Regions from separate parts of the Scandinavium lactucae genome, predicted to be linked through region 1. Evidence: predicted binding sites of a transcription regulator. Region 1 holds the regulator's gene; the other holds the start of a gene.
The links. Region 1 encodes LexA, which represses DNA repair genes until DNA is damaged. Its sites were predicted from a motif close to TNCTGTATGTACATACAGNA; they were not measured.
Positions count from the first base shown of each region.

Region 1 (14,751 bases):
ACCCTTTTCTACGATACAATGCCGATAAGTTTTGTATCGGAGAGTCTGGCATGTCACACCCTGCGCTGGCGCAGCTGCGTGCACTACGCTATTACACCACCCTTCCGGAACTCGATGCGGCGCTGCTCGACTGGCTGCTGCTGGAAGATTCCATGACCAAACGTTTTGAACAGCAGGGCAAGCGCGTCACCGTGACGCTGGTGCGTGAAGATTTCGTGGGTCAGGATGAGGTCGCCGAAGAACTGGCGCTGCTGCCCGCCGAGCCGCGCTACTGGCTGCGTGAGATTTTGCTCTGCGCCGACGGCGAATCCTGGCTTGCCGGCCGAACGGTGGTGCCGGAATCTACCCTGTCTGGACCGGAGCTGGCGCTGCAACAGCTCGGCAAAACCCCGCTGGGGCGCTACCTGTTTACCTCATCCACCTTAACCCGTGATTTTATTGAAATTGGTAAAGATGCAGAGCTGTGGGGGCGTCGTTCCCGCCTTCGGCTGAGCGGAAAACCGCTGCTGTTAACCGAGCTGTTTCTGCCTGCGTCGCCGCTGTACTGAGAGGAAGAGAATTATGGAGAGGAGTCTGACGCAAAATAAGCTCCAGGCTTATAGCCGTCTGATGCGTATTGATAAGCCGATAGGCTCGCTGCTGCTGCTCTGGCCGACGCTGTGGGCGCTGTGGGTAGCCATGCCTGGCGTACCGCCGCTGTGGATCCTCGCGGTGTTCGTGGCGGGGGTGTGGATGATGCGTGCCGCGGGCTGCGTGGTGAACGACTACGCCGACCGTAAAATTGATGGTCACGTCAAACGCACCGCCCATCGCCCGTTACCGAGCGGCGATATCAGCGAGAAAGAGGCGCGCATCCTGTTTGTGGTGCTGGTGGTGCTCTCGTTCCTGCTGGTACTGACGCTCAACACCATGACTATTCTGCTGTCGGTGGCCGGTCTGGCGCTGGCGTGGGTGTATCCGTTTATGAAACGCTACACCCATCTGCCACAGGTGGTGCTGGGCGCGGCGTTTGGCTGGTCTATCCCGATGGCCTATGCCGCGGTCAGTGAATCGTTACCGCTGAGCTGCTGGCTGATGTTCCTGGCGAATATCTGCTGGACGGTGGCCTACGATACCGAATATGCGATGGTTGACCGGGATGACGATTTAAAGATTGGCGTCAAATCTACCGCGATTCTGTTTGGCAAACACGACAAGCTGATCATCGGGATTTTGCAGGTCTTATCGCTAGGATTGATGGTGGCGGTCGGCTGGCTGAGCCATCTTAACTGGGAATTCTACTGGTCGATTTTCATCGCCGGGGCGCTGTTTATTTATCAGCAGAAGCTGATTAAAAACCGCGATCGTGATGCCTGCTTTAAAGCGTTTATGAACAACAACTACGTGGGGCTGGTGTTGTTTATCGGTCTGGCGATGAGTTATATGCTTTAACCTCTTCCCGGCGGCGCAAGGCTTGCCGGGCAAAAACAAAAAAGCCGGAGCAACTCACATTGCTCCGGCTTTTTTACGCGCTAAGGTCACGCGTCCTGATTGGCGCTCTCGACGGTCAGACGCACATCGGACGCAATCAGCTCAGCCAGCATCTGATACACCTTCAGCGTTTCCGCCGGTTCGGCATCGCCGGTATCACTGATGTAACCTTCGTCACGCAGGGTCAGCACCAGGGTACTGAACACCGCTTTATCGAAGAACTCCGGCGCGTTGATGCCATGCAGCACTGACAGACGTTGTGCCACGGTGCGGCTCTCTTTCTCCAGCGTACTGCGGTTGATGGACGGATTCGCACTCAGCAGCCAGAAGGTAATGGCGTAGCGTTGCAGCGTTTCACGGGCTCCAGCAGCCAGCAGTTGCAGGGTACGGGAGTGCGACGGGTTGACGCTAACGTCGTCATTCTCAACCGTGATCAGCGCCTGACGCTGCATTTCGGCCAGCAGCAGGTCGATAACGCCCGCCAGCTCGTCTTTTTCCCAGCGCAGGAACAGCTCGGCTTTCAGCATCGGGTACAGCACTTCCACATGTCGCACCATCTCCGCGCGGGAGATTTTGCGATGCTGGGTCACAATCGCGGCCAGCAGCGACGGGATCATCAGCATGTGGGTAATGTTGTTGCGATAGTAGGTCATCAACACCGCCTGCTCGCGCGGCAGGATGATGATATCGCCGATGGTGTCTTTCTCGACTTCGAACTTGTTCATCTGCAACGCATGATCGATAAGCTCGCTGGCGGTGGCAGACGGTACGGTGGAATCCGAGGAGTACGGCACGTTGCGCATCAGCTGTAGATAGCATTCGAGCTGCTCGGTTAACTGCTCGCGGGTCAGCGAGCGCTGACGCGAGGCCAGCAGCGCGGTCACACACAGGTTCATGGCGTTGGCCGCCCCGGCGTTGTTAATGCGCACCATCAGGTCTTCGGCGATGTTGTTCACCGTTGGCGTCAGCCAGGCCGGACGAATGGATTCAATCGGGTCGATGGACTCCCGCCACTCCGGCACGTGCTGGTTGAGATAGGTCATCAGCGGCATCGGTTCGCCAAAGTTGACGTAGCCCTGACCGAGATTACGCAGTTTGCTCAGGCCGCGCAGCATCTGCGGCAGACTCTCTTTCTCTTTGGTCGCCCCACGCAGCTCTTTGGCGTAGGTGCCCACTTCCATCACGTGCTCGTAGCCGATGTAAATAGGCACGAGAGTGATTGGACGGGTGCCGCCACGCAGCATCGCCTGAATGGTCATCGACAAGGTGCCGGTTTTCGGATCCAGCAGACGACCGGTACGGGAACGCCCGCCTTCCACGAAGTATTCAACGGAATAGCCGCGGCTGAACAGCTCGCCTAAGTATTCGCGGAATACGGTGGAATACAGCTTGTTACCTTTGAAGGTACGACGAATAAAGAACGCGCCCAGGCGGCGGAAAATCGGGCCCGCGGGCCAGAAATTCAGGTTGATGCCTGCGGCGATATGCGGCGGCACCAGCCCCTGGTGATAAAGCACGTAAGAGAGCAGCATATAGTCCATGTGGCTGCGGTGGCAGGGCACATAGACAATCTCATGGCCGTCGTGCGCCAGCTGACGCACGCGCTCGGCGTTATTGACGTTGATCCCCTGGTACAAACGGTTCCAGGTGAAGCCGAGTACGCGGTCGGTGAGACGAATCATCTCGTAAGAGAAGTTGGCGGCAATCTCTTCCATCAGCGCAATGGCGTTCTGCTGTGCTTTTTCATGGGAGATTTTCTTGCTGCGCGCTTCGTCTTCTACCGCACGGGCAATCGCTTTGGATGCCAGCAGCTTATTGAACAAGTCCTGACGGGCAGGCAGACGCGGGCCGACGGCAGCCAGACGCTGACGGGCAAAATGGGTACGCGCCACGCGGGCCAGCTTCTGAGCGATAATTTTATCGGTGCCGTGCTCGGTGGCCATGCGGCGCAGCGACACGGACGGCGAGAAACGCACGAAGCTGTCGCGACCAAGCCAGGTCACGGCGAAGAATTTCTGGAAGCCGTTCATCATGCGCAGAGGCGGATTGGCTTCGCCTTTTTCACGGCCCGGTGAGCGACCAAACATCACCGACACTGGAACCATTTGCACATCGAGTTCTGGATTGCTGCGATGCAAATCCAGATAATGATGGAAGAGCTTGATAGACTCTTCTTTCGGCGTGTAATACGTAAACGCGCGCGGCCCGCCGTGAATGAACACGTAGCGCGGCAGCACGGTGCCGTCGATCTCCAGCGGTTCCAGCGGATCCGGGAGGTCATGCGCCAGACATTGGGCGCGTAACGTCAGCAGGTCTGCTTTCGAGTTATACGGCAGAACATACATAATTGGGCGTGAGGTATCGAGTCCCAGTTCCTCGGCAGGATTTGCCGGGATAGACTTGCTTTTTACCAGCACGCTTAATGGTAAATTCAGTAATTTATAGTAAATTCGTGGCCAGCCAGACATAAACGATGTAAAGCCTCTGGTTAATCATGCAAATGCGCCGCAAGGATAACAGAAAGTACACAGAATATCTGTTCTACCACGCGCGGCGCACACCGACATTGACGCTAATAATGCAAAAGGTTCTTTTGATGGCAAATGATACCACCGGGTTCACCCGAATCTTCAAAGCGGCAGGCTATTCCTGGAAGGGTTTCCGCGCCGCATGGCAAAACGAAGCGGCCTTTCGCCAGGAGGGAACCGCCGCCATTATCGCCGTCATCATCGCCTGTTGGTTAGACGTGGATGCGATCACTCGGGTGCTACTGATTGGCTCGGTCCTGTTGGTGATGATAGTGGAAATTCTCAACAGCGCGATCGAAGCCGTGGTCGATCGCATCGGCACAGAACGTCACGAGCTGTCCGGGCGAGCGAAAGACATGGGCTCCGCCGCGGTGCTGCTGTCGATTATGGTCGCTGTCTTCACCTGGGTGTCGCTGCTGTGGACGCATTTTCGCTAACGCTCGCATAATTACGCAAACGTCTGGTTTTTTGTGCGTTTTGCGGTTCCAAAATCGCCATTAGCTGTATATACTCACAGCATAACTGTATATACACCCAGGGGGCGGAATGAAAGCGTTAACGACCAGGCAGCAAGAGGTGTTCGATCTTATTCGGGATCACATCAGCCAAACCGGCATGCCGCCAACGCGTGCGGAAATCGCGCAGCGCTTGGGGTTCCGTTCCCCGAACGCGGCTGAAGAGCATCTGAAAGCGCTGGCACGTAAAGGCGTCATCGAGATTGTTTCCGGCGCATCCCGCGGTATTCGTCTGCTGATTGAAGAAGAATCAGGCATTCCGCTGATTGGCCGCGTCGCAGCGGGTGAACCCCTGCTGGCACAGCAACATATCGAAGCACATTACCAGGTCGATCCGGCGATGTTTAAGCCGAGCGCCGATTTCCTGCTGCGCGTCAGCGGTATGTCGATGCGTGATATCGGTATTCTTGACGGCGATCTGCTGGCGGTGCATAAAACCCAGGACGTGCGTAACGGCCAGGTGGTTGTCGCCCGTATTGATGACGAAGTGACCGTGAAACGCCTGAAAAAGCAGGGCAGCACCGTTGAACTGCTGCCGGAAAACAGCGAGTTTTCCCCGATTGTGGTCGATCTGCGCCAGCAGAACTTCTCCATCGAAGGGCTGGCGGTTGGCGTTATCCGCAATGGCGAATGGCAGTAACCGTCTCGTCAGGCCGGAATTAAGTATTTTCAGTGGCACCGTTCTGGTGCCATTTTGTTATCTTTTTTACCTCATTCACTCGTACAGGTTTTCTCATGTCGCTCTTCAGCGCTGCGGACAAGGCATTGTGGCGTCTTGCGCTACCCATGATTTTCTCCAACATCACCGTGCCACTGCTTGGCCTGGTGGACACGGCGGTTATCGGCCATCTCGATAGCCCGGTGTATCTCGGCGGCGTAGCGGTCGGCTCAATGGCGACCAGCTTCCTGTTTATGCTGCTGCTGTTCCTGCGGATGAGCACTACCGGCCTGACCGCGCAAGCCTTCGGCGCAAAAGACCCCGTTCGCCTCGCCAGAGCGCTGGTGCAGCCGTTGCTTCTGGCGATTGGCGCTGGAGCAGCCATCGTGCTGCTGCGCACCCCGTTGATTGACCTGGCGCTGCATATTGTTGGCGGCAGCGAGGCGGTACTCGAACAGGCCCGCCGCTTCCTCGAGATTCGCTGGCTGAGCGCGCCTGCATCGCTGGCTAACCTGGTGCTGCTGGGCTGGCTGCTTGGGGTTCAATATGCGCGGGCCCCGGTAATTTTGCTGGTGGTCGGCAATGTGCTGAACATCGCGCTCGATTTATGGCTGGTGATGGGCCTGCACATGAACGTGCAGGGAGCCGCGCTGGCCACGGTCTGCGCCGAATACGTGACTTTTTTCATCGGCCTGCTGATGGTGCGTCGGGTGTTACACCTGCGCGGCATTTCGTGGGCGCTAATGAAAGATGCCTGGCGCGGTAATATTCGCCGCCTGTTGGCGCTCAACCGCGACATCATGCTGCGTTCGCTGCTGCTGCAGCTATGCTTTGGCGCGCTGACGGTATTAGGTGCCCGGCTTGGGAGTGACATCGTCGCGGTCAACGCGGTGCTGATGACCATGTTGACCTTTACCGCCTACGCGCTGGACGGCTTTGCCTACGCGGTGGAAGCCCACTCCGGGCAGGCGTATGGTGCGCGTGATGACAGCCAACTGTTGCAGGTCTGGAAAGCGGCGTGCCGTCAATCCGGCATTGTCGCCCTGGCGTTCGCGCTAATTTATGCGCTAGCGGGAGAACAGATTGTTGCCATGCTGACGTCCATCACTGAGCTGCGGGAACTGGCCGATCGCTACGTTATCTGGCAGGTGGTTCTGCCGGTGATCGGCGTGTGGTGTTATCTGCTCGACGGCATGTTTATTGGTGCCACGCGTGGGGCGGAGATGCGTAACAGCATGGCGGTGGCGGCGGCGGGTTTTGCCCTGACTCTGTTCACTGTGCCCGTTCTCGGCAATCACGGATTATGGTTGGCGCTGGCGGTATTCCTCGCCCTGCGCGGCCTGGCGCTGGCGTGGATTTGGCGGCGTCACGGGCAACACGGAACCTGGTTTTCGTAGCTGCTTCGTTTTTAGTCGATGGTTAAAGATTCTGAATAATCTTCAGCAGGCAAAATCCTTACCTATACTGATTACCACGTCCAGCAGAAAACAGTGTTTTACGGACGATGTTATTTCACTCTCTCCACCGAACTAAGAGGAATGGATCATGAATAAAGACGAAGTCGGCGGTAACTGGAAACAGCTCAAAGGTAAAGTGAAAGAGAAATGGGGTAAGCTGACCGATGATGACTTCACCGTCATTGAAGGTAAGCGCGACCAGCTGGTCGGGAAAATCCAGGAACGTTACGGCTATGAGAAAGATCAGGCCGAGAACGAAGTGAAAGACTGGGAAACCCGCAACGATTACCGCTGGTAAATAAATGCACTACCCGTGCGTACACGGATGTACAACCCTCAGGGCGGCTTAAAGGCCGCCCGATATTTTTCTGGCGCTTATTTCTGACCCGGTTTGCGTTTGATGAGGATCGTATGATCGTGACCGCAGCAGTCCTGTGTGCGGCAAGCTTCCACCTCGACACACCCTGAACACAGCCCATGGGCTTCAATCACGTTATGACGTAGCGCAAAGCCCATCCGCGCCGCCAATGCATGCATAATGTCTTCCACGCCGTCAGCCGCTTCTTCCTTCACCACGCCACAACGATCGCAGATAAACATCGCCGACGTATGCGAGGGTTTATCGAACAGATGGCACATCACATAGCTATTGGTGGACTCCACTTTATGCACAAATCCCTGCTCGAGTAAGAATTCCAGCGCCCGATACACGGTCGGCGGCTTGGCCTGCGGCTCGCTGACTTTCAGCAGGTCCAGCAGATCATAAGCGCTGATTGCGCCCGGTTGCAGCGTCATCAGGCGGAGCACTTCAAGGCGTTGGGGGGTCAGTCGCACGCCACGTTGAGCGCAAAGCCTTTCGGCCTGCACGAGCATGTCTTGTGGAGTGGAGTCGTCCATAGGTGCCTCGAATCGGGTGTAAAGTAAACGCCTACTTTACCATGTTTAGGCTCAAACGCCGATAACCTGCCGAGTGTGCTATACATGACCCAACGTACCCAGGAGGGACAAAATGAAAAGACCTGACTGTATTCGACACTGGCGCGAGCTGGAAGAACCCGATAATTCAACCTATCCCGACAGCAGCGAGCTGTTTTCCATCGGCGCACCGCTGGCGCGTAAGCTCGGGCTGATGCGCCTGGGTATTCATCACGAACGCCTGCCGCCGGGCCGCCGCACCTCGTATCCCCATGCCGAAAGCGATGAAGAAGAGTTTATCTATGTGGTGAGTGGTCGCCCTCAGGCGTGGATCAACGGCTACCTTTGGCAGCTTGAGCCGGGTGACAGCGTGGGTTTTCCATCGGGTACTGGCATCTGCCACACTTTTATCAACAATACAGCGGCAGACGTAGAATTATTGGTGGTCGGAGAGGCCAATAAAAAGCATAACCGTATTTATTACCCGCTGAATCCGGAATATGCCGCCACCCGCCAGGATCGCTGGGTCGACCATCCGCCACAGTTTTTTGGTCCGCACGACGGGAAACCTTCGCGAAAATAACAATCTCTTCTATAAATATTGAGGGGCATCACACAATTCAACCTTAACACAGTGAGCCTTAAGGCAAATCATCCTAATTGGCTGCTTTTTACATCGTTATTCACAGCAATAGTTCGGCCCTTTTCAGCGGATAACTGAACGGGGAAAAACGTTCACCTGCATATAACGAGCATACTGTGAAAAAAAATATTAAATATTCTGTGGTGTCAGCGGCCGTCTCCCTGTTTATGGCAAATCAGGCGGGAGCGGCCAATACCTGGTCCGAGGCAAGAAACGATGCAATGGGGGGAACCGGGGTGGCGTCGGCTAATTATGGCAGCGCGGTGCTGATTAACCCCGCGTTACTGGCGAAGTCACAACCGGACGATGATGTCTCTGTCGTTATTCCATCTGTAGGGGCGCAGATTACCGACAAAGACAATCTTCGCGATCAAATTGACGATATCAGCGATGAAATCGACCACTACAAAAAGGTACTCGATAACCTGACGCCACAAGATATCCTGTTGAACCCTGGCGGCACGTTAAACGAATTCCAGAGTGCGGCGGGGGATCTGGCCGGACAGTTGGAAGATCTGAAAGGAAAAACTGCCCGCGCGACCGCCGGGGCAGGGATCGCCGTCAGCGTACCAACCTCGGCGGTATCCCTGGCCTTTGTCGCCAAAGCCTATGCCCACGCGCGTGCCAGCTCCAGTATCGATCAGAACGATATCGACTACCTGCGGAACATTCAGAACTCCGACGCGTTCGCTGCCACCCAGGCCGCCAATGCGGTGATCAACGGCAGCGACGAAATCACCAACAACCTCAACTCAACGGCGTCCGGTAAAGGGGCAATTGTTTCCGATTACGGGATAGCGATTGCGCGCCAATTCGATATCGGCGGCGTGCCGGTGTCGTTGGGTGTGACGCCAAAACTGCAGCAAACCTGGCTCTACAACTACACCACCTCTATCGATGACTATCACAGTGACGACTGGAAAAAGGACAAATACCGCACTGACGACACCGGTTTTAACGTCGATGCCGGTATCGCGGCGGATTTCGGTGAAAACTGGACTCTGGGCCTGAGCGGTCAAAACCTGATGTCGCGTGATATCGACACCAAAGACGTGCGCATCACCAACGGGGCCACCGGGGTGACCACCAACTACAAAGATACTTATCAGATCCGTCCGCTGGTGACGGCTGGCGTGGCGTGGCATACCGATTTTGTGACTCTGAGCGCCGACGGTGACCTGACGGAAACCAAAGGCTTCAAGAGCGAGGACGACTCACAGTATGTCGGCGTAGGGGCCGAGGTGACGCCGCTGAGCTGGCTTGCGGTGCGGGGCGGTTACCGTGCAGATGTGAAGGGTAACGACAGCAATGTCTTCACTGCCGGGGTAGGCTTCGCGCCGTTGAACACCGTACACGTCGATTTAACCGGGCTGTATGGCGAAGATCAAACCTGGGGCGCGGGCGTGCAGTTGGGCCTGACCTTCTGAGTCGCGTTGGTTAACAGGATGAAGCGGAGGCCATGCGCCTCCGCATTTTCTTTATGCTATAGTAGCGCCCCATTTCCACCGGATGCTCATAAATTCGCCATGCTGCCAGAAACACAATCCACCGCTTATCCTGCTCACCGCTTCTCCATCGCACCGATGCTCGACTGGACGGACCGGCATTGTCGTTACTTCCTGCGCCAGCTGTCTCGCCACACGCTGTTGTACACTGAAATGGTGACCACTGGGGCGATCATTCACGGCAAAGGCGACTACCTGGCCTACAGCGAGGAAGAACATCCGTTGGCATTGCAGCTCGGTGGCAGTGACCCGGCAGCGCTAGCGCACTGCGCTAAGCTTGCGCAAGAGCGGGGTTACGATGAGATCAATCTCAACGTTGGCTGCCCGTCTGACCGCGTACAGAACGGTATGTTCGGTGCCTGCCTGATGGGCAACGCCCAGCTGGTGGCCGATTGCGTCAAAGCGATGCGCGACGTGGTGTCCATTCCGGTGACGGTCAAAACCCGGATCGGCATTGATGACCAGGACAGCTACGAATTCCTCTGTGATTTTATTAACACCGTTTCCGGCAATGGCGAATGCGAGATGTTTATCATCCACGCGCGTAAAGCCTGGCTTTCCGGCCTGAGCCCGAAAGAAAACCGTGAAATTCCCCCGCTGGATTATCCGCGTGTCTATCAGCTCAAGCGTGACTTCCCGCATCTGACAATGTCGATTAACGGCGGCATCAAATCGCTGGCGGAAGCCCACGAGCATTTGCAGCATATGGATGGCGTGATGGTGGGCCGCGAGGCGTATCAAAACCCGGGTATTCTGGCCTCGGTCGATCGTGAGATTTACGGCGTTGATGGGGTTGACCCTGATCCGGTGGCGGTGGTGCGTGCCATGTACCCATACATCGAGCGCGAGCTGAGTAATGGCACCTATTTAGGCCACGTTACGCGGCACATGCTTGGCCTGTTCCAGGGCATTCCGGGCGCGCGCCAGTGGCGTCGCTACCTCAGCGAGAACGCCCATAAGGCCGGTGCGGACATTGAGGTTTTAGAACAGGCGCTGCAACTGGTGGCGAATAAACGTTAATTTTACGCTAAAAGTTAGTCTGATTGACCACGCCTCGCACAGTGCTGCGGGGCGTTTTCATTTTTAATCAATGGATTACGTGTTGGCATGATTTTTGTATTTGTCATAGTAAAGGCAGAGGATAATTTCATAAGGGGAAAAAGCCATGCTGGAACTGTTATTTATCATCGGATTCTTTGTCATGCTGCTGATCACCGGGGTATCGATGCTGGGTATTCTGGCGGCGATTGTGGTTGCCACCGTACTGATGTTTGTCGGCGGCCTGTTTGCGCTGATGATCAAACTGCTGCCGTGGTTGCTGCTTGCCGTCGCCGTGGTGTGGATTATCCGCGCCGTCAAAGCGCCGAAAGTGCCGCAGTACCGTCGCCGTTATTAATGATTGCGGGATGCGTCACAACCTGAGAAGGGCAGCGTAGGCAGCGCGTCATAAATCTGTCATTGTTAGCGCGATAATGAATTCATCGCGCTGTACCCTACATACAGCGAACGATAAAAAAAGAAGGGCTTCCCACGGGAAGCCCTCATTATTTCTGCCAGTGCCCCGTTAGGGAATCAACAAGCTTGAACCTTCTGTTGCCCGGCTCTCCAGCGTTTCGTGCGCCTTCTGCGCATCGTGCAACGCAAATTTCTGGCTGTCGGCCACATCCACTTTAATCACCCCGCTGGCGATCAGAGAAAATAGCTCATTGCTGGCCTCTTCCAGCTCTTCCCGGTTAGTGATGTAGCCCTGAAGGGAAGGGCGCGTGACATACAGGGATCCTTTTTGATTCAGGATCCCGAGATTCACGCCGGTGACCGCGCCGGAGGAATTACCAAAGCTGACCATCAGGCCACGGCGTTGCAGACAGTCCAGCGAGGCTTCCCAGGTGTCTTTCCCCACTGAGTCATACACCACACGCAGTTTTTTGCCGTGGGTTATTTCTTTCACCCGTTCGACCAAATTTTCTTCACGATAGTTAATCACCTGCCAGGCCCCGGCCTGAAGCGCGCGCTGCGCCTTTTGCGCCGAACCCACGGTGCCAATCAGCTGCGCCCCGAGCGCTTTAGCCCACTGGCAGGCAATCAGCCCTACGCCGCCCGCCGCCGCATGGAACAGGAACGGTTCGTTGGGTTTGATTTCCCAGGTTTTACGCAGCAGATAAAACACCGTTAGCCCTTTGAGGAACGAGGCGGCGGCCTGTTCGTAAGAGATGGCGGCAGGCAGAATGGCGACTTTGTCTGCCGGAACGTTATGCACCGAACTGTACGCGCCAAGCCCAGATTGCGCATACACCACGCGATCGCCCGCCTTGATGTGCTGCACGCCGCTGCCTACTTTGCTGACCACGCCTGCGCCTTCCGTTCCCAGACCGCTCGGCAAAGCGGGCGGTGGATACAGTCCGCTGCGGATATAGATATCGATATAGTTAATGCCAATGGCCTTGTTCTCCACCTGGACCTCGTTTTCTTTCGGATCCGCTGGGGTAAATTCCACGGCGTTGAGTACGTCAGGTCCACCGTGTTGATGAAATTCAATGCGCGTTGCCATGCTTCCTCCGTACATATCGTTTAGCGGGGGCATCAGATATGATAATCTTACGGCCCACTCTTTAACCCGGTAACTCCATTCACTATGGCAGGAAATAAACCCTTCAACAAACAACAGACTGAGCCACGTGAGCGCGATCCGATGGTCGCCGGGCTGAAAGTACCGCCGCACTCGATTGAAGCGGAACAGTCGGTGTTGGGCGGTTTGATGCTGGATAACGAGCGCTGGGACGACGTGGCAGAACGCGTCGTGTCTGAAGATTTCTATACCCGTCCGCATCGCCACATCTTTACCGAGATGGCGAAATTGCATGAATCGGGCAGTCCGATTGACCTGATTACGCTCGCGGAATCGCTGGAGCGGGAAGGGCAATTAGACAGCGTCGGTGGTTTTGCCTATTTGGCAGAATTGTCGAAAAACACGCCAAGTGCGGCGAACATTAGCGCCTATGCAGATATCGTGCGTGAACGTGCGGTCGTGCGTGACATGATCTCCGTGGCGAATGAAATCGCCGAAGCGGGATTTGATCCCCAGGGGCGCACCAGTGAAGACCTGCTGGATTTAGCCGAATCCCGGGTATTCAAAATCGCGGAAAGTCGGGCCAACAAAGACGAAGGCCCGAAAAATATCGCCGAAGTGCTCGACGCCACCGTGGCGCGTATCGAACAGTTGTTCCAGCAACCGCATGACGGCGTCACCGGGGTCAACACCGGCTATGACGATCTGAATAAGAAAACCGCCGGTTTGCAGCCGTCGGATTTGATTATCGTCGCCGCGCGTCCGTCGATGGGTAAAACCACCTTTGCGATGAACCTCGTCGAAAACGCGGCGATGTTGCAGGATAAGCCGGTACTTATCTTCAGTCTTGAAATGCCCTCAGAACAGATAATGATGCGTTCTCTGGCCTCGCTGTCGCGCGTCGATCAGACCCGAATCCGTACCGGTCAGCTCGATGATGAAGACTGGGCGCGCATTTCGGGCACCATGGGCATTCTGCTGGAAAAACGTAACATCTACATCGATGACTCCTCCGGCCTGACGCCAACGGAAGTGCGCTCCCGCGCGCGCCGTATCGCCCGTGAGCACGGTGGCATCGGCCTGATCATGATCGACTACCTGCAGCTGATGCGCGTGCCGTCATTGTCGGATAACCGTACCCTTGAAATCGCCGAAATCTCGCGTTCTCTAAAAGCGTTAGCCAAAGAGTTGCAGGTGCCGGTGGTGGCGCTGTCGCAGCTGAACCGCTCCCTGGAACAACGTGCCGACAAGCGCCCGGTCAACTCCGACCTGCGTGAATCCGGCTCCATCGAGCAGGATGCCGACTTAATCATGTTCATCTACCGTGATGAGGTTTATCACGAGAACAGTGATCTGAAAGGCATTGCCGAAATCATTATTGGTAAGCAGCGTAACGGCCCGATCGGTACGGTACGTCTGACGTTCAACGGACAATGGTCGCGTTTTGATAATTATGCGGGCCCGCAATATGATGATGAGTGATATCTAAGGAATTCAAATGCAAGCGGCAACTGTAGTCATTAACCGCCGCGCTCTGCGACACAATCTGCAACGCCTGCGTGAACTGGCCCCGGCCAGTAAGCTCGTTGCGGTCGTGAAAGCGAACGCCTACGGACACGGTCTTCTGGAGACCGCGCGCATGCTCCCTGACGCCGATGCCTTTGGCGTCGCTCGCCTGGAAGAGGCGCTGCGCCTGCGAGAGGGTGGCATCCGCCAGCCTGTTCTGCTGCTGGAAGGTTTTTTCAATGCCAGCGATCTGCCGCTGATATCAGCCCAGGGTTTTCACACCGCGGTGCATAACCCCGAACAGCTTGCAGCCCTGGAGCAGGCAGAATTGCCTGAACCGGTAACGGTGTGGATGAAACTAGACACGGGGATGCACCGTCTGGGCGTGCGTCCGGAAGAGGCCACTGCATTTTACCAGCGCCTGAGTCAGTGCAAAAACGTGCGCCAGCCGGTGAATGTGGTGAGCCACTTTGCCCGGGCGGACGAGCCTGATTGCGGTGCCACCGAGCAGCAGCTCGATATCTTCACCACCTTCACCGAAGGCAAGCCGGGTCAACGCTCCATCGCCGCGTCCGGCGGGATCCTGCTGTGGCCCCAGTCGCATTTCGACTGGGTGCGCCCGGGCATTATTCTCTACGGCGTCTCACCGCTGGAAGGCTCACAGTGCGGCGAAGATTTTGGCTTCCAACCCGTGATGTCGCTGACCTCGAGCCTGATCGCGGTACGTGAACACAAGGCTGGCGAGCCGGTAGGCTACGGCGGCACCTGGGTAAGCGAACATGACACCCGTCTCGGCGTGGTCGCTATGGGCTATGGGGATGGTTACCCGCGGGCTGCGCCATCCGGTACCCCAGTGCGGGTTAACGGTCGCGAAGTGCCGGTGGTTGGTCGTGTCGCCATGGACATGATTTGCGTCGATCTCGGCCCGCAAGCCGCTGACAAAGCGGGCGACCCGGTAATACTGTGGGGCGAGGGCCTGCCGGTCGAA
Region 1 is NZ_JAWXRD010000036.1:77,293-92,043, reverse strand. It holds gene ubiC (chorismate lyase) at 51-548, shown strand; gene ubiA (4-hydroxybenzoate octaprenyltransferase) at 562-1,431, shown strand; gene plsB (glycerol-3-phosphate 1-O-acyltransferase PlsB) at 1,518-3,938, opposite strand; gene SIK69_RS15880 (diacylglycerol kinase) at 4,067-4,435, shown strand; gene lexA (transcriptional repressor LexA) at 4,545-5,153, shown strand; gene dinF (MATE family efflux transporter DinF) at 5,249-6,568, shown strand; gene SIK69_RS15865 (CsbD family protein) at 6,717-6,926, shown strand; gene zur (zinc uptake transcriptional repressor Zur) at 7,004-7,525, opposite strand; gene SIK69_RS15855 (cupin domain-containing protein) at 7,638-8,126, shown strand; gene SIK69_RS15850 (conjugal transfer protein TraF) at 8,303-9,613, shown strand; gene dusA (tRNA dihydrouridine(20/20a) synthase DusA) at 9,713-10,711, shown strand; gene pspG (envelope stress response protein PspG) at 10,857-11,087, shown strand; gene SIK69_RS15835 (quinone oxidoreductase) at 11,256-12,239, opposite strand; gene dnaB (replicative DNA helicase) at 12,324-13,739, shown strand; gene alr (alanine racemase) at 13,756-14,751, shown strand, end outside.

Region 2 (14,751 bases), on a different contig from region 1:
CCCTGGAAATCATCGCCGCAGGCAAAGATGTGGGCGCGGACGAAGCGCTCAAAATCGGTCTGGTCGATGGCGTCGTAAAAGCGGAAAAACTGCGGGAAGGTGCGATTGCGGTTCTGCGTCAGGCAATTAACGGTGATCTGGACTGGAAAGCCAAACGTCAGCCGAAGCTTGAGCCACTGAAACTCAGTAAAATTGAAGCCACCATGAGCTTCACTATCGCCAAAGGCATGGTGATGCAGACGGCGGGCAAACACTATCCGGCCCCGATCACCGCGGTGAAAACCATTGAAGCCGCGGCCCGCTTAGGCCGTGACCAGGCCCTGGTACTTGAGAATCAAAGTTTTGTTCCGCTGGCACACTCGAATGAAGCCCGCGCGCTGGTCGGCATTTTCCTCAATGACCAGTTCGTCAAAGGCCAGGCCAAGAAGCTGACCAAAAATGTCGAGACCCCAAAACAGGCCGCCGTACTCGGGGCGGGGATCATGGGTGGCGGCATTGCTTACCAGTCAGCCTGGAAAGGCGTGCCGGTTATCATGAAGGATATCAACGACAAATCGTTGACTCTCGGCATGAACGAAGCCGCCAAGCTGCTGAATAAACAGCTGGAACGCGGAAAAATCAACGGTATGAAACTGGCGAGCGTCATCTCAACCATTCATCCCACACTTGATTACGCCGGATTTGACCGCGTCGATGTCGTCGTCGAAGCGGTCGTAGAAAACCCGAAAGTGAAGAAAGCCGTTCTCGCTGAGACCGAAGACAAAGTGCGCCCGGACACGGTGCTGGCGTCAAACACCTCGACCATACCGATTGGCGAACTGGCCAGCGTCCTCAAGCGCCCGGAAAACTTCTGCGGGATGCACTTCTTTAACCCGGTGCACCGTATGCCGCTGGTTGAGGTTATTCGCGGGGAGAAAACCTCAGAAGACACCATCGCCAAAGTGGTCGCATGGGCCAGCAAAATGGGCAAAACGCCGATCGTGGTGAATGACTGCCCAGGTTTCTTTGTCAACCGCGTACTGTTCCCTTACTTCGCCGGATTCAGCCAGTTGCTACGCGACGGGGCCGACTTCCACAGAGTCGACAAAGTGATGGAGAAAGTGTTCGGCTGGCCAATGGGCCCGGCCTACCTGCTGGACGTGGTGGGCATTGATACCGCACATCACGCGCAGGCCGTCATGGCTGCTGGCTTCCCACAGCGAATGCAGAAAGATTACCGCGATGCGATTGATGCTCTGTTCGAAGCCAGCCGTTACGGCCAGAAAAATGGCCTCGGTTTCTGGCGTTATAAAGAAGACAGCAAGGGCAAGCCGAAGAAAGAGGAAGATCCTGCGGTTGAAGCGCTGCTGGCGGACGTCAGTCAGGCCAAACGTGAATTCAGCGACGAAGACATTATCGCCCGCATGATGATCCCGATGGTCAACGAAGTAGTGCGTTGCCTCGAAGAAGGCATTATCGCAAGCCCAGCGGAAGCGGACATGGCGCTGGTGTATGGTCTCGGTTTCCCTCCGTTCCACGGCGGCGCATTCCGTTGGCTGGATACGCTCGGCAGCGCGAAGTACCTCGACATGGCGCAGCAGTATCAGCATCTCGGCCCGCTGTACGACGTGCCGGAAGGCCTGCGCAACAAAGCGCGCCACAACGAAGCATATTATCCACCGGTTGAACCTGCCCGTCCGGTGGGTGAGCTGAAAACGGCTTAAGGAGTCACAATGGAACAGGTTGTCATTGTCGATGCAATTCGTACCCCGATGGGCCGTTCAAAAGGCGGCGCATTCCGTAACGTACGGGCAGAAGACCTCTCCGCCCATCTGATGCGTAGCCTGCTGGCCCGCAACCCGGCCCTGGATCCTGCGGCGCTGGACGATATTTACTGGGGCTGCGTGCAGCAGACTCTTGAGCAAGGCTTCAACATCGCGCGAAACGCGTCACTGCTGGCTGAAATCCCGCACTCCGTTCCGGCGGTCACCGTCAACCGTCTGTGTGGTTCTTCCATGCAGGCGCTGCACGACGCGGCTCGCATGATCATGACCGGCGACGCACAGGCATGTCTGGTTGGCGGCGTGGAGCACATGGGCCACGTGCCGATGAGCCACGGCGTAGATTTCCATCCGGGCATGAGCCGTAATGTGGCGAAAGCGGCCGGAATGATGGGCCTGACCGCCGAAATGCTGTCGCGCCTGCACGGCATCAGTCGTGAAATGCAGGATGCCTTTGCAGCCCGCTCTCACGCACGGGCCTGGGCTGCAACGCAGTCCGGTGCGTTTAAAAATGAAATCATCCCGACCGGCGGTCACGACGCTGACGGCGTGCTGAAGCAGTTCACCTATGACGAAGTGATCCGTCCTGAAACCACCGTCGAAGCGCTTTCTACCCTGCGTCCGGCGTTTGATCCCGTGACCGGTACCGTTACGGCGGGAACGTCATCCGCACTGTCCGACGGTGCCGCCGCCCTGCTGGTGATGAGCGAAAGCCGGGCCCGTGAACTGGGCCTGAAGATCCGTGCTCGCGTGCGTTCAATGGCGGTGGTGGGCTGCGACCCGTCAATCATGGGATATGGACCGGTTCCGGCGTCAAAACTGGCGTTGAAAAAAGCCGGGCTGTCCGCCAGCGATATCGATCTGTTTGAGATGAATGAAGCGTTTGCCGCGCAGATCCTACCGTGCATTAAAGATCTGGGTTTGATGGAGCAGATAGACGAGAAGATCAACCTCAACGGCGGGGCGATCGCCCTCGGTCACCCGCTCGGCTGTTCCGGGGCACGTATCACCACCACGCTTATCAACCTGATGGAACGCAAAGACGCCCAGTTCGGTCTGGCGACAATGTGTATCGGTCTGGGTCAGGGTATTGCGACGGTGATTGAACGCGTCTAATCGAAGAATTAAACCCCTAAATAATTCGCGCTGCATCGCGGCGGCAACTGAGCGAATCCCCGGGAGCATAGATCACTATGTGACCGGGGTGACCGAAGGCAGCCAACAAAGAGGCAACGTGAATGATGACGGGGAGAATTTAGTTGCCGTTTTTCCCGCCTGTCAGGGGCGGGTTTTTTATTGGTATAGCGCTGCGCGGCCTGCCGGCCCGTGCAAACGCAGTGCCGCCGAGCAAATCTTCTGCTTAAATGAACGAAAACGCATCGCCGAACAGGCGGTCTTCACGGGCATTCCGCTCGTTGCAGAACAGGTCCCGGGCAATTTTCGCCATTTCAAAACGTCCAGCAATATAGATGTCGTGCTCCGCCAGCGTGCCGTAATCCTGCAATACTGCCGTTAACACGGTGCCAGAGCGGCCACGCCAGCCCTCTTCCGGCTGCTCAACTACAGGCTCAACGCGCAGATTCGGATGGTTCACCGACAGCGCTTCCAGCTCTGATAAATCGTACAGATGCTTCTCTTCACGCCCGCCCCAGTAAATCGCGATATCACGATTTGGGTTCTGCGCCAGCGCGGTGAGCAGAATAGAACGCACATACGAGAAGCCTGTACCACCGGCAATCAGCACCAGCGGGCGCTCGTTATCGTCGCGCAGCCATGCCTCGCCGTGGGGGATATCAACCACAACCTCACGCTCTTTGAGAATCCGGTCCATCACCGCCATCGCGTACAGATTCAGCTCTGACGCGCCGATATGCAGCTCAATAATGTTCTGCTCGGCAGGCGTGGACGCCATAGAGAACGGACGCTTATCACGTTCGTCCATTACCACCATCAGATACTGGCCCGCGCGGAAGGAAAAGGCCGCTTCCGGTTCTAAACGAACGCGGTATACCGTGTCGGTAATGGCATCTACCGAAGTGACTTTACAGCTTAAGGTTGTCATGCGCTCCCTCTGTCGGGTCTATTCTCGTCATTAAAGATAGCCAGCTCATCCCAAATGGCGTCAATTCGCGCCGTCACGTCGGGATCTTTCTTGATTGGACGTCCCCACTCACGTTGGGTTTCGCCAGGCCATTTATTCGTGGCATCCAGCCCCATTTTCGAACCTAAACCGGAAACCGGCGAGGCGAAGTCCAGATAATCTATCGGCGTATTTTCGACCAGCACCGTATCACGGGCGGGATCCATACGCGTGGTAATCGCCCAGATAACGTCGTTCCAGTCACGAGCGTTCACGTCGTCATCACAGACAATCACAAATTTGGTGTACATAAACTGGCGCAGAAAAGACCATACGCCCATCATTACCCGCTTGGCATGACCGGCGTACTGCTTTTTCATCGTCACCACGGCGAGGCGATAGGAACACCCTTCCGGCGGCAGATAAAAATCGACAATTTCCGGGAACTGCTTTTGCAAAATAGGCACAAACACTTCGTTCAGCGCCACGCCCAGCACCGCCGGTTCATCAGGCGGACGGCCAGTATAAGTGGAATGGTAAATCGCGTCTTCACGCTGGGTCACATGGGTGACGGTAAAGACCGGGAAGCTGTCCACTTCATTGTAGTAACCGGTGTGATCGCCGTACGGCCCTTCCGGTGCCATCTCACCTGCTTCGATATACCCCTCAAGCACGATTTCCGCGCTGGCGGGCACTTCGAGGTCGTTCGACAGGCATTTAACCACTTCGGTTTTGGTGCCGCGCAACAGCCCGGCAAACGCATATTCCGAAAGGGTGTCGGGCACCGGTGTCACCGCCGCAAGAATGGTGGCCGGATCAGCGCCCAGCGCCACGGAGACCGGGAAACGTTCGCCTGGATGCGCCGCACACCACTCCTGGAAATCCAGCGCACCGCCGCGATGCGACAGCCAACGCATAATCAGCTTGTTTTTGCCGATCAGCTGCTGACGATAAATACCAAGATTCTGCCGTTCTTTATGTGGCCCGCGCGTCACCGTCAAACCCCAGGTGATCAGCGGGGCGGCATCTTCCGGCCAGCAGGTCATGATCGGAATACGGTGCAAATCAACGTCATCACCCTGGGTGACTTTTTGCTGACACGGCGCACCACGCAGACGTTTGGTCGGCATGTTCAGCACTTGTTTGAACTGTGGCAGCTTATCGAACAGATCGCGGAACCCTTTTGGCGGCTCTGGCTCTTTCAGGAACGCCAGTAGTTTCCCCACGTCACGCAGTGCGCTGACGTCTTCCTGTCCCATCCCCATAGCCACGCGCTTCGGCGTGCCGAACAGGTTGCACAACACCGGCATGTCGAATCCTTTAGGATTTTCAAACAGCAGCGCAGGGCCACCCGCACGCAGGGTACGATCGGCAATCTCGGTGATTTCCAGATGGGGGTCGACTGGCAGAGAGATGCGTTTCAGCTCGCCCTGTTGTTCCAGTTGTGTCAGAAAGTCGCGCAAATCATGGTATTTCATGGGGTCAGTCATGGCCTCTTCGTAAGCGCCTCATTATACGGCCTTCAGACGCGGGATGCTGTAATTTTGTTAAATTAGGGTGAAGGAGAGATGCCCTGCCCGGGCACAAAGCCTTTCGCTATCACGCCTGGCTTTTGTTATGCTTTCATCAGAATTAAGAGAAAGAGTCATTATGCAAGCCTGGTATTTACTGTACTGCAAACGTGGGCAACTTCAGCGTGCCCAGGAACATCTTGAACGCCAGGCAGTGAATTGCCTGATGCCCACTATTGCGCTGGAAAAAATCATCCGCGGCAAGCGCACGACCGTGGATGAACCGCTGTTCCCCAACTATCTGTTCGTGGAGTTTGACCCGGAGGTCATTCACACCACGACCATCAACGCCACTCGCGGCGTCAGCCATTTCGTCCGCTTTGGCATGCAGCCCGCGATGGTGCCGTCCGACGTGATTCACCAGCTCTCTATCCACACCCCGGAAGGCATAACCGATCCGGACACGCCCTATGCCGGCGATGACGTGGTGATCACCGAAGGAGCGTTCGAAGGGTTACAGGCCATATTCACCGAACCCGATGGCGAAGCACGTTCCATGCTGCTGCTGAATTTGTTGAACAAGCAGGTTTTACAGAGCGTGAAAAACACCGATTTCCGCAAAGTCTGACGTCAAAAATCTATCCCAAACACCTTTTTCACATTCCTGTCGGTCATGTCTGACAGCGCCTGTGCGTCATCGCCACGCCAGTGCGCAATGCGTTGCAGAATGTGAGACAGATGGGCCGGTTCATTGCGCCGCGAAGACGGTTTGGGTGACAAATCGCGCGGCAGCAGCCACGGCGCATCGGTCTCGATCAGCAGGCGCTCCGCCGGAATAAACGGCAGCAAGTCGCGCAATTCCAGCCCGCGACGCTCATCGCACACCCAACCGGTAATGCCGATATACAGCCCATGCGCCAGGCACGCCTGAAGTTCTTCCCGCGTGCCGGTGAAACAATGCAATACGGCACCCGGCAGCTTATCGAGCCACGGCGTTAACAGCGTGATAAAGCGATCATGCGCCTCGCGACAGTGCAGGAAAACGGGCATCTTCAATTCAGCGGCCAATGCCAGTTGTGCGCTAAAGGCGATTTCCTGTTCCTGCGGGGTCGAGAAATTGCGGTTAAAGTCGAGCCCACATTCACCCACCGCGACCACGCCAGGCATCTGCGCCAGACGACGGAGTGTGTCAGCCACTTCCGGTGTCCACCGGCTGCTGTCATGAGGATGGACCCCCGCCGTGGACCAACAGTTTTTATAGCGCTGCGTCAGCTGCTGCGCCGCGTCGCTCTCTTCCGGATTGGTGCCGGTTATCAGCATTCCTTTCAGGCCAGTAGCAAACGCGCGTTCCACGACCTCATCACGATCGCGGGAAAACTGAGAACTGGTCAGATTAACGCCAATATCAAACATGCTGCCTCCCATACGACAACCGCCCTTTCGGGCGGCTGTTTATTCTTTTCAACGGCTAATTATTCTTCTTTCCCGGCGGCTTCTTCTTCCGCTGCGGCGTCTTCATCTCGCGACAACCGTTTGCCGGTATAGAATCGGGCGAAGAACACCCCGACTTCAAACAGGCAATACATTGGAATGGCGAGCAGCGTTTGCGAGAACACATCCGGCGGGGTTAATAGCATCCCGACAACGAACGCCCCCACCAGAACGTACGGGCGTTTCTTACGCAGGTCATCTGGCGTTGTCACACCTACCCAGCACAACAGCACGATGGCGACCGGTACTTCAAACGACACGCCGAAGGCCATAAACAGCGCCATCACGAAATCGAGATAACTGCGGATATCCGTCGACACCTGCACGCCAATCGGCGCGGTATGGGTCAGGAAGCCAAACGCTAACGGGAACACCACGAAGTACGCAAAAGCCATGCCGATATAGAACAGCAACGTACTGGATACCAGCAGTGGCACCACCAGCCGACGCTCATGTTTATACAGCGCCGGGGCAATGAACGCCCAGACCTGGTAGAGAATTACCGGTGCCGAGAGGATCACCGAGACCATAAAGGTCAGCTTGATCGGCGTGAAGAACGGCGATGCCACATCGGTGGCGATCATCGTTGCCCCGACGGGCATCTGGTTGATCAGTGGCGCGGACACCAGCTGATAGATGTCATTGGCGAAATACACCAACGCCAGAAAAATTGCGAATACCGCGATAATGCAGTTGATAAGGCGCTTACGCAGCTCAATCAAATGCGAGATCAGCGGTTGAGTCTCTTCTACGCCCATGATTACGGTTTATCGCTGTTTGCAGGGGAAGGGGAGGAAGCCGGTGCGGCAGCTGGCGCGGTAACTTTCGCTGTAGAAACGTCGGTTTCCGGGACGTGCTCAACGGGTTCTTCCGTCACGTCGGGTGCCTGGGCTTCCGCACTGGCGTGATGCTCAGGCGTCACCGGCGTCACGCCCTCGCGCTGCGCTTCACTGCCCTTCACCACCGGGTTATGGATGGTGTTGGCTTCATCGCTGGCGCGCTCAGGATCGGCCTGGGTATAGGAGCGTTTCATGGATTCCGCCGCTTCACGCAGCTCGTCCATCGACTCCTTCAGCTCCGGCGAAAGGTTGCCGAGACTCGCCTTTTCCACCTTCTTCAGGCTGTCCTGAAACTCCTGGAGTTTCAGCTCCTGTGCCAGTTCGTTTTGTACGGTGGTCGCCAGCGAGCGGATCGCCCGCACCCAGCCAGCCACCGTTTTCACTGCCACCGGCAGCCGTTTTGGCCCGAGGACAATCAGGCCAATAACGAAAACCAGGATCAGTTCACTGAAACCAATGTCGAACACGAATTACACCTGCTCTTTATCGTGGCGTTTTGCATCGTCTTTGCTGGAATCACCCGGCTTTTCAGACAGCGATTTCGCAGGGAAATCAGCGTCATCAGCGGAAGGCTCTTTCTTTTCCTGTTTGTCGTCTTCATCACCCATGGCTTTTTTAAAGCCCTTGATAGACGCGCCCAGGTCAGATCCCAGTGAGCTCAGCTTTTTCGTCCCAAAAAGCAGAACCACGATAACGACGATAATCAACAACTGCCAAATACTGATACCACCCATACATGTTCCTCTGTGTCAGATGATAATGGATCCACTGACGTGTAGATTACACGCCTTCGTCTGAATGATGCAAAAATCAGCGGCCTTTAAACCAGCCAATCAACCAGGCAACAACCCCTGCCCCCATCAAACCTACCGGGTGCAGCCCCAAATCTGGGCGGGTTATCAATAGCAAGGTTCCACTCAACATCAACACGGCACCCACGCCAAACAGGTAGCGGGATTGCCCTTGTCGGACATGGTTGGTTCCCATCTCGCGAGCGATTTTATCAATGCTTCGCTGAAGACTTTTGCCCTGGCGCAAACTGTCATAAATGAGTTCCGGCATTTCCGGCATTTTTTCGATCCAGAACGGCGCTTTTTCTTTAAACGCCCGAATCAGCGCCGGAATGCCTACCTGATCTTTGAGCCATGACTCGAGGAAAGGTTTCGCTGTCTTCCATAAGTCTAACTGAGGATAGAGCTGGCGGCCTACCCCCTCAACGTAAAGTAATGTTTTCTGAAGTAAAACCAGTTGCGGCTGCACTTCCATATTAAAGCGGCGCGCGGTGTTAAACAGATTCAACAGCACGTGACCAAACGAGATTTCTGCCAGCGGCTTCTCGAAGATGGGCTCGCAGACTGTGCGGATAGCAAATTCAAACTCTTCCACGTTGGTATCGGGCGGCACCCAGCCGGAATCCACATGCAGTTCAGCCACTTTGCGGTAATCGCGGTTAAAGAAAGCGATAAAGTTTTCCGCCAAATAGCGCTTATCTTCCTTGTTCAGCGAGCCCACAATGCCACAGTCGATGCCGATATACTGCGGATCCTCCGGATGCTCGTAGCTGACGAAGATATTGCCCGGATGCATATCTGCATGGAAGAAGCTGTCGCGGAACACCTGCGTGAAGAACACCTGCACGCCGCGCTCGGCCAGCAGTTTCATGTTGGTATTCTGTTTTTCCAGGGTCTCCACATCCGACACCGGAATGCCGTAAATACGCTCCATTACCAGCATGTCTTCGCGACAATAGTCAGAATAGACTTCCGGCACATAGAGCATCGGGCTGTCTTCAAAGTTGCGGCGCAGCTGAATGGCGTTGGCCGCTTCACGCAGCAAATTCAGCTCATCAAGCAGCGTTTTCTCATACTCTTTTACCACTTCCTGCGGACGCAGACGGCGACCGTCGGGCAGCAACCGGGGCACCCAGCGCGCAAGACGGTAAATCAGCTTCATGTCTGCTTTAATGACCGGCAGGATATCCGGGCGAATCACCTTGATGACCACCTCTTTGCCATTCTCTTTCAGACGGGCGGTGTGCACCTGAGCAATAGACGCCGAGGCCAGCGGCTGAATGTCAAACTCATCGAACCAGCTCTCAACGGGAATATCACCCATCGATTTTTCGATTTGACGCTTCGCGAGCTTACCGTCAAAAGGGGCAACGCGGTCTTGCAGCATGGCCAGCTGATCGGCGATTTGAGGGGGGAAAAGGTCACGGCGGGTTGATAGCATCTGGCCAAATTTGATCCAGACCGGGCCGAGTTCCTGCAAGGCAAGGCGCAGGCGATCGCCTAACGGTAAATCTTTGTGGCGGTTGGGCATCCAGAACAACATCCGCCGCCAGAGTCGAAGCGGCAGCGTGATACGCATTTTGGGAATGAGCTCATCAAGCCCGTAACTCAAAAAGGTGCGGATGATAAAATACAGGCGCCGAATTTCTCCTGGCGTCATTTCCCCTCCAGTTTTTCCAGCCGTTTGGTTAAGGCTTCAACGGCGCGCACAACGGCAGCGCTCTCTTCGGCAAACCAGGCCACTTCCAGCGAACCCGGTGCCATGCGCCACTCTTCGGTAATGACTTCTGCCACATAGCGCTGCTGACGTTGCACACCGCGCTGCAGGAAGTTCGCCCCGCCGCGCAGCACTTTACTCACGCCTTCAGCAACGATATCGCCGGTATAGGGGGCCAGCAGTTCGGCAGGATCGAACTCCGCCAGATCCGCCAGCGCGACAAAATTTTGCACCACCTGAAGGCAGCCCTGCACTTCGAGGTCACCCGAACGGATCAGGGACGTCAACTGCTGGCGGTTACGAAGCTGCGGCAACACGCCGATGCGGGTACTGACGGTGCAATCCGCCTCGCCTTCCCACGCGCTCAGGACATCAATCTGCTGCTCGCTGAAAACCAGCACCAACGGGGCCGTGAACTCTTTTAGCTCAACGCGCAGCACCTTGCCCAGCAGACGCTGACGGGCAGGTTTGAGCGCACGTTCGCGCCACAAAAAGGTGTTAAGCACACCTTCAATGCCCGCAGTGACCATAGGTTGAAAAGGCATGGCAAACTCCTGTCAGAACTTATACCCGCGGTGCAACGCGACGATACCGGCCGTCAGGTTGTAGTAATCCACATTGTCGAAACCGGCATCCTGCATCATCGCTTTCAGGGTGTCCTGATCGGGATGCATACGGATGGATTCCGCCAGATAGCGATAGCTTTCGCCGTCTTTCGCCACTAATTCCCCCACACGCGGCAGCACATGGAATGAGTAGGCGTCATAGGCTTTGCTTAATGGATCGAGGATGGGTTTGGAGAACTCCAGCACCAGCAAACGTCCGCCCGGTTTCAGCACGCGATACATAGAACGCAGCGCTTTTTCTTTGTCGGTAACGTTACGCAGGCCAAAGGAAATGGTGATGCAGTCAAACGTGTTGTCCGGGAACGGCAGCGCTTCCGCGTTGGCCTGCACGTATTCCACATTGCCAATCACGCCGATATTGCGCAGCTTTTCGCGGCCCATTTTGAGCATCGATTCGTTGATATCAGCCAGCACGACGCTACCGGTTTCGCCCACCAGACGAGAGAATTTCGCCGTCAGGTCGCCAGTACCGCCTGCTAAATCCAGCACTTTTTGCCCACGGCGGACGCCGCTGCAGTCAATGGTAAAGCGCTTCCACAAGCGATGGATCCCGAACGACATCAGGTCGTTCATAACATCATACTTAGCGGCAACAGAATGGAATACATGCGCCACCATGTCCTCTTTCTGCGATTTGGCTACTGTCTGGAAGCCAAAGTGCGTCGTTTCTTGTGAATCCTCAACCATCTCAATGTCTGCCTATCAAGAAAATGTACCTGGAGTGTAACAGATTGGGCGCATTTCCCCTACGTTTCAACCGTGCCGGGAAACGCGATGCGCCTCAGTTTCAGACGGTTCATCAGAGGCCGACAAGCGTGCCGCATCGTCATTGAATGCGCTGTTGTCGGGGTCAAACGCCTCTTCCTGCGCCGTCGCCTGTTCGGCCAAGTCAGGATTAATTTCACGTTTCACTTCAACGCCTAACCCCCGGAAGGATTCTGCCTGCGCCAGCAGGTTTCCGCGCCCGGAGGCGAGTTTTTTCATGGCCTGACGATAGTTATCCTGAGCTTTATCCAACCCCTGCCCGATCGCCGACATATCATCGACAAACAGCCGCATTTTGTCGTACAGGCGGCTGGCGCGATCGGCAATCTGCTGGGCATTACGGCTCTGATGCTCATAGCGCCAAAGGTTCGCAATGGTGCGCAGCGCCACCAGCAGCGTGGTTGGGCTGACCAGCATGATGTTGTTTCGGAGCGCTTCGGTAATCAGGTCTGGCTGTCGATCAATCGCCAACAGGAACGCAGGCTCCACCGGGATAAACATCAGCACATAGTCCAGCGAGCGCAGGCCCGGTAGCTGCTGATAATCTTTACGGCCCAGCAGACGAATATGGTTGCGTACCGAGGCGATATGTTCCTGCAGCGCGGCTTCACGCACGTAATCTTCTTCTGCATTAAAGAATCGCTCGTAGGCGATAAGCGTCATTTTGGCGTCGATCACCACGTCTTTGCCCTGCGGCAAACGCACGATCACATCAGGCTGCATTCGGGCACGGGTATCGGTTTCGATACTGACCTGAGTCTGGTATTCGTGGCCTTCCCGCAGGCCAGATGCCTCCAGAACGCGCGTCAGGACCACTTCCCCCCAGTTGCCCTGGGTTTTGTTATCGCCCTTCAGCGCTTTGGTCAGGTTGACCGCTTCCTGGGCCATTTGCGCATTAAGCTGCTGAAGATTACGAATTTCATGAGCCAGGGTGTGACGTTCCTGCGCCTCTTTGCCGAAGCTGTCCTGCACCTGGCGACGGAAGCCGTCGAGCTGTTCGCGCAGCGGCGAGAGCAATCCGTGTAGGCTCTGGCGATTCTGTTCATCAACCCGGCGATTACTGTGCTCAAAAATACGATTGGCGAGGTTTTCAAACTGCTCGCTCAGGCGTTGTTCGCTGTTCACCATCTGGCGAATTTTGTCTTCGGCGTGCAATTGGGTCGATTCGAGGCGGGTAGTTACTTCACGCAGATCGGCTTCCAGCGAGGTGTTAATCTCCCGCAGGTTACGCAGTTCGTTATTCAGCAGTTCGCATTCATCGCGCCAGTGGGCATTTTGCGCCAGCTGTTGTTTCGCCGCCGCCAGTTCAATATCGAGATCGTGCCGCTCTTCGATGAAATCAGCCCGAAGCCGGTCGGCATGTGATTTGCTTGCCAGCCAGCCAAATGCGGCCCCGACAATCAGTGCAGCCACTGCGCTGATGATGATTGAAATATCCACGGCTCCCCCTGCTCAACAACTTATCGGCACAATACCGACACAACGTAGAATTGTGAATTGTGCTGTATAAATGTCCAGTTTAAAAGGGTTTTCCTGCGAGGATGCACGCAAAAAAGAAAAGGCCGAACACGTCGGCCTTTTCATAAAGCAGAGGAATTACAGCAGGCGACGTGCCGCTTCGACCACGATTTTCACCGCGTGGCTTTCGGTTTTCTTCATGGTTTCCGCGTTCGGAATTTCTTGCTGAGTGCGGTTAACGATAACGCCCGCAACCATGCCCGCGCGCAGGCCCTGGCTGGAACACATGGTCAGCAGGGTGGCGGATTCCATTTCATAGTTCATCACGCCCATCGACTGCCACTCTTCCATCGAGCCTTTGTAGCGGTTCACCACGCGACCGGAGAAGGTGTCGTAACGTTCCTGGCCTGGGTAGAAGGTGTCGGAAGACGCGGTCACACCGATGTGAGTGGTCGCGCCGACGGATTTTGCCGCTTCAACCAACGCGGTGGTACAGGCGAAATCAGCGACCGCCGGGTATTCCATCGGGGCGAAATGCAGGCTGGCACCGTCCAGACGTACGGAGGCGGTGGTGACCAGCACGTCGCCGACGTTAATGTTCGGCTGGATAGCACCGGTGGTGCCCACGCGCAGGAAAGTACGGATGCCCAGCTGGGCCAGCTCTTCTACTGCAATCGAGGTGGACGGACCGCCGATACCGGTGGAACACACGATAACCGCTTTACCGTCCAGCTCTGCACGCCAGGAGGTGAATTCACGATGCGATGCCAGCTTAACCGGCTTGTCCATCAGCGCGGCGATCTTTTCCACACGCTCCGGATCGCCCGGGACGATAGCGAGCGTTGCCCCTTGTAAATCGTTCTTGGTGAGGCCGAGATGAAAAACATCAGACTTAGACATATAAAAACTCCTCTCTGGGTCGAGTTGTCAGCAGAAGCAAAAACGTACTCTACCGAAGCTTTGGACACATTTTCGTGACAATCATCACTATGAGTGAAAATGTTTGCATTAGTTTTCTTATAAAAAGTGATTCACATCACATTAACAAGCGGTAATGATAACCACTGCACATAAGATAGCCGTTTTCTGGCACTGTGAATTGTTAACCTGCGGACTATATTTATCACTGCGCTAAATCGATGGGTACGGAGAAGACCATGACAGATAAACAACCCGGCTTTGCACCGGCTGCAGCACCTCACGCCTCAACCCTTATCGTGACCCCGGAAGACGCGATCGTTTCTGGGGAAACGTCAATCCCGTCGCAGGGTGAAAACATGCCTGCGTTTCATGCCCGGCCAAAAAATACCGACGGCCCGTTGCCGGTGGTGATTGTGGTGCAGGAAATTTTCGGCGTGCACGAGCACATCTGCGACGTCTGCCGTCGTCTGGCGGGTGAAGGCTATCTGGCAATTGCGCCGGAGCTCTATTTCCGTCAGGGCGATCCGAATGACTATGCTGACATCCCGACGCTGTTCAGCGGCCTGGTGTCGAAAGTGCCTGATGCTCAGGTGCTGGCAGATCTCGACCACGTTGCCAGTTGGGCCTCGCGCAACGGCGGCGACGCCAATCGCCTGCTGATCACCGGTTTTTGCTGGGGCGGCCGCATAGCGTGGCTGTACGCGGCGCATAATCCACAGCTGAAAGCGGCGGTGGCGTGGTACGGCAAACTGGTGGGTGAAAAATCGCTGAATTCACCGAAGCATCCGGTTG
Region 2 is NZ_JAWXRD010000033.1:67,604-82,354, reverse strand. It holds gene fadB (fatty acid oxidation complex subunit alpha FadB) at 1-1,703, shown strand, start outside; gene fadA (acetyl-CoA C-acyltransferase FadA) at 1,713-2,876, shown strand; gene fre (NAD(P)H-flavin reductase) at 3,121-3,822, opposite strand; gene ubiD (4-hydroxy-3-polyprenylbenzoate decarboxylase) at 3,819-5,330, opposite strand; gene rfaH (transcription/translation regulatory transformer protein RfaH) at 5,491-5,979, shown strand; gene tatD (3'-5' ssDNA/RNA exonuclease TatD) at 5,982-6,764, opposite strand; gene tatC (Sec-independent protein translocase subunit TatC) at 6,824-7,600, opposite strand; gene tatB (Sec-independent protein translocase protein TatB) at 7,603-8,148, opposite strand; gene tatA (Sec-independent protein translocase subunit TatA) at 8,152-8,415, opposite strand; gene ubiB (ubiquinone biosynthesis regulatory protein kinase UbiB) at 8,492-10,132, opposite strand; gene ubiJ (ubiquinone biosynthesis protein UbiJ) at 10,129-10,734, opposite strand; gene ubiE (bifunctional demethylmenaquinone methyltransferase/2-methoxy-6-polyprenyl-1,4-benzoquinol methylase UbiE) at 10,747-11,502, opposite strand; gene rmuC (DNA recombination protein RmuC) at 11,569-13,020, opposite strand; gene udp (uridine phosphorylase) at 13,177-13,938, opposite strand; gene SIK69_RS14700 (dienelactone hydrolase family protein) at 14,196-14,751, shown strand, end outside.
Region 2: rmuC (DNA recombination protein RmuC) is a predicted target of LexA. The motif match lies at 13,081-13,100, and genes of this name have one in related genera.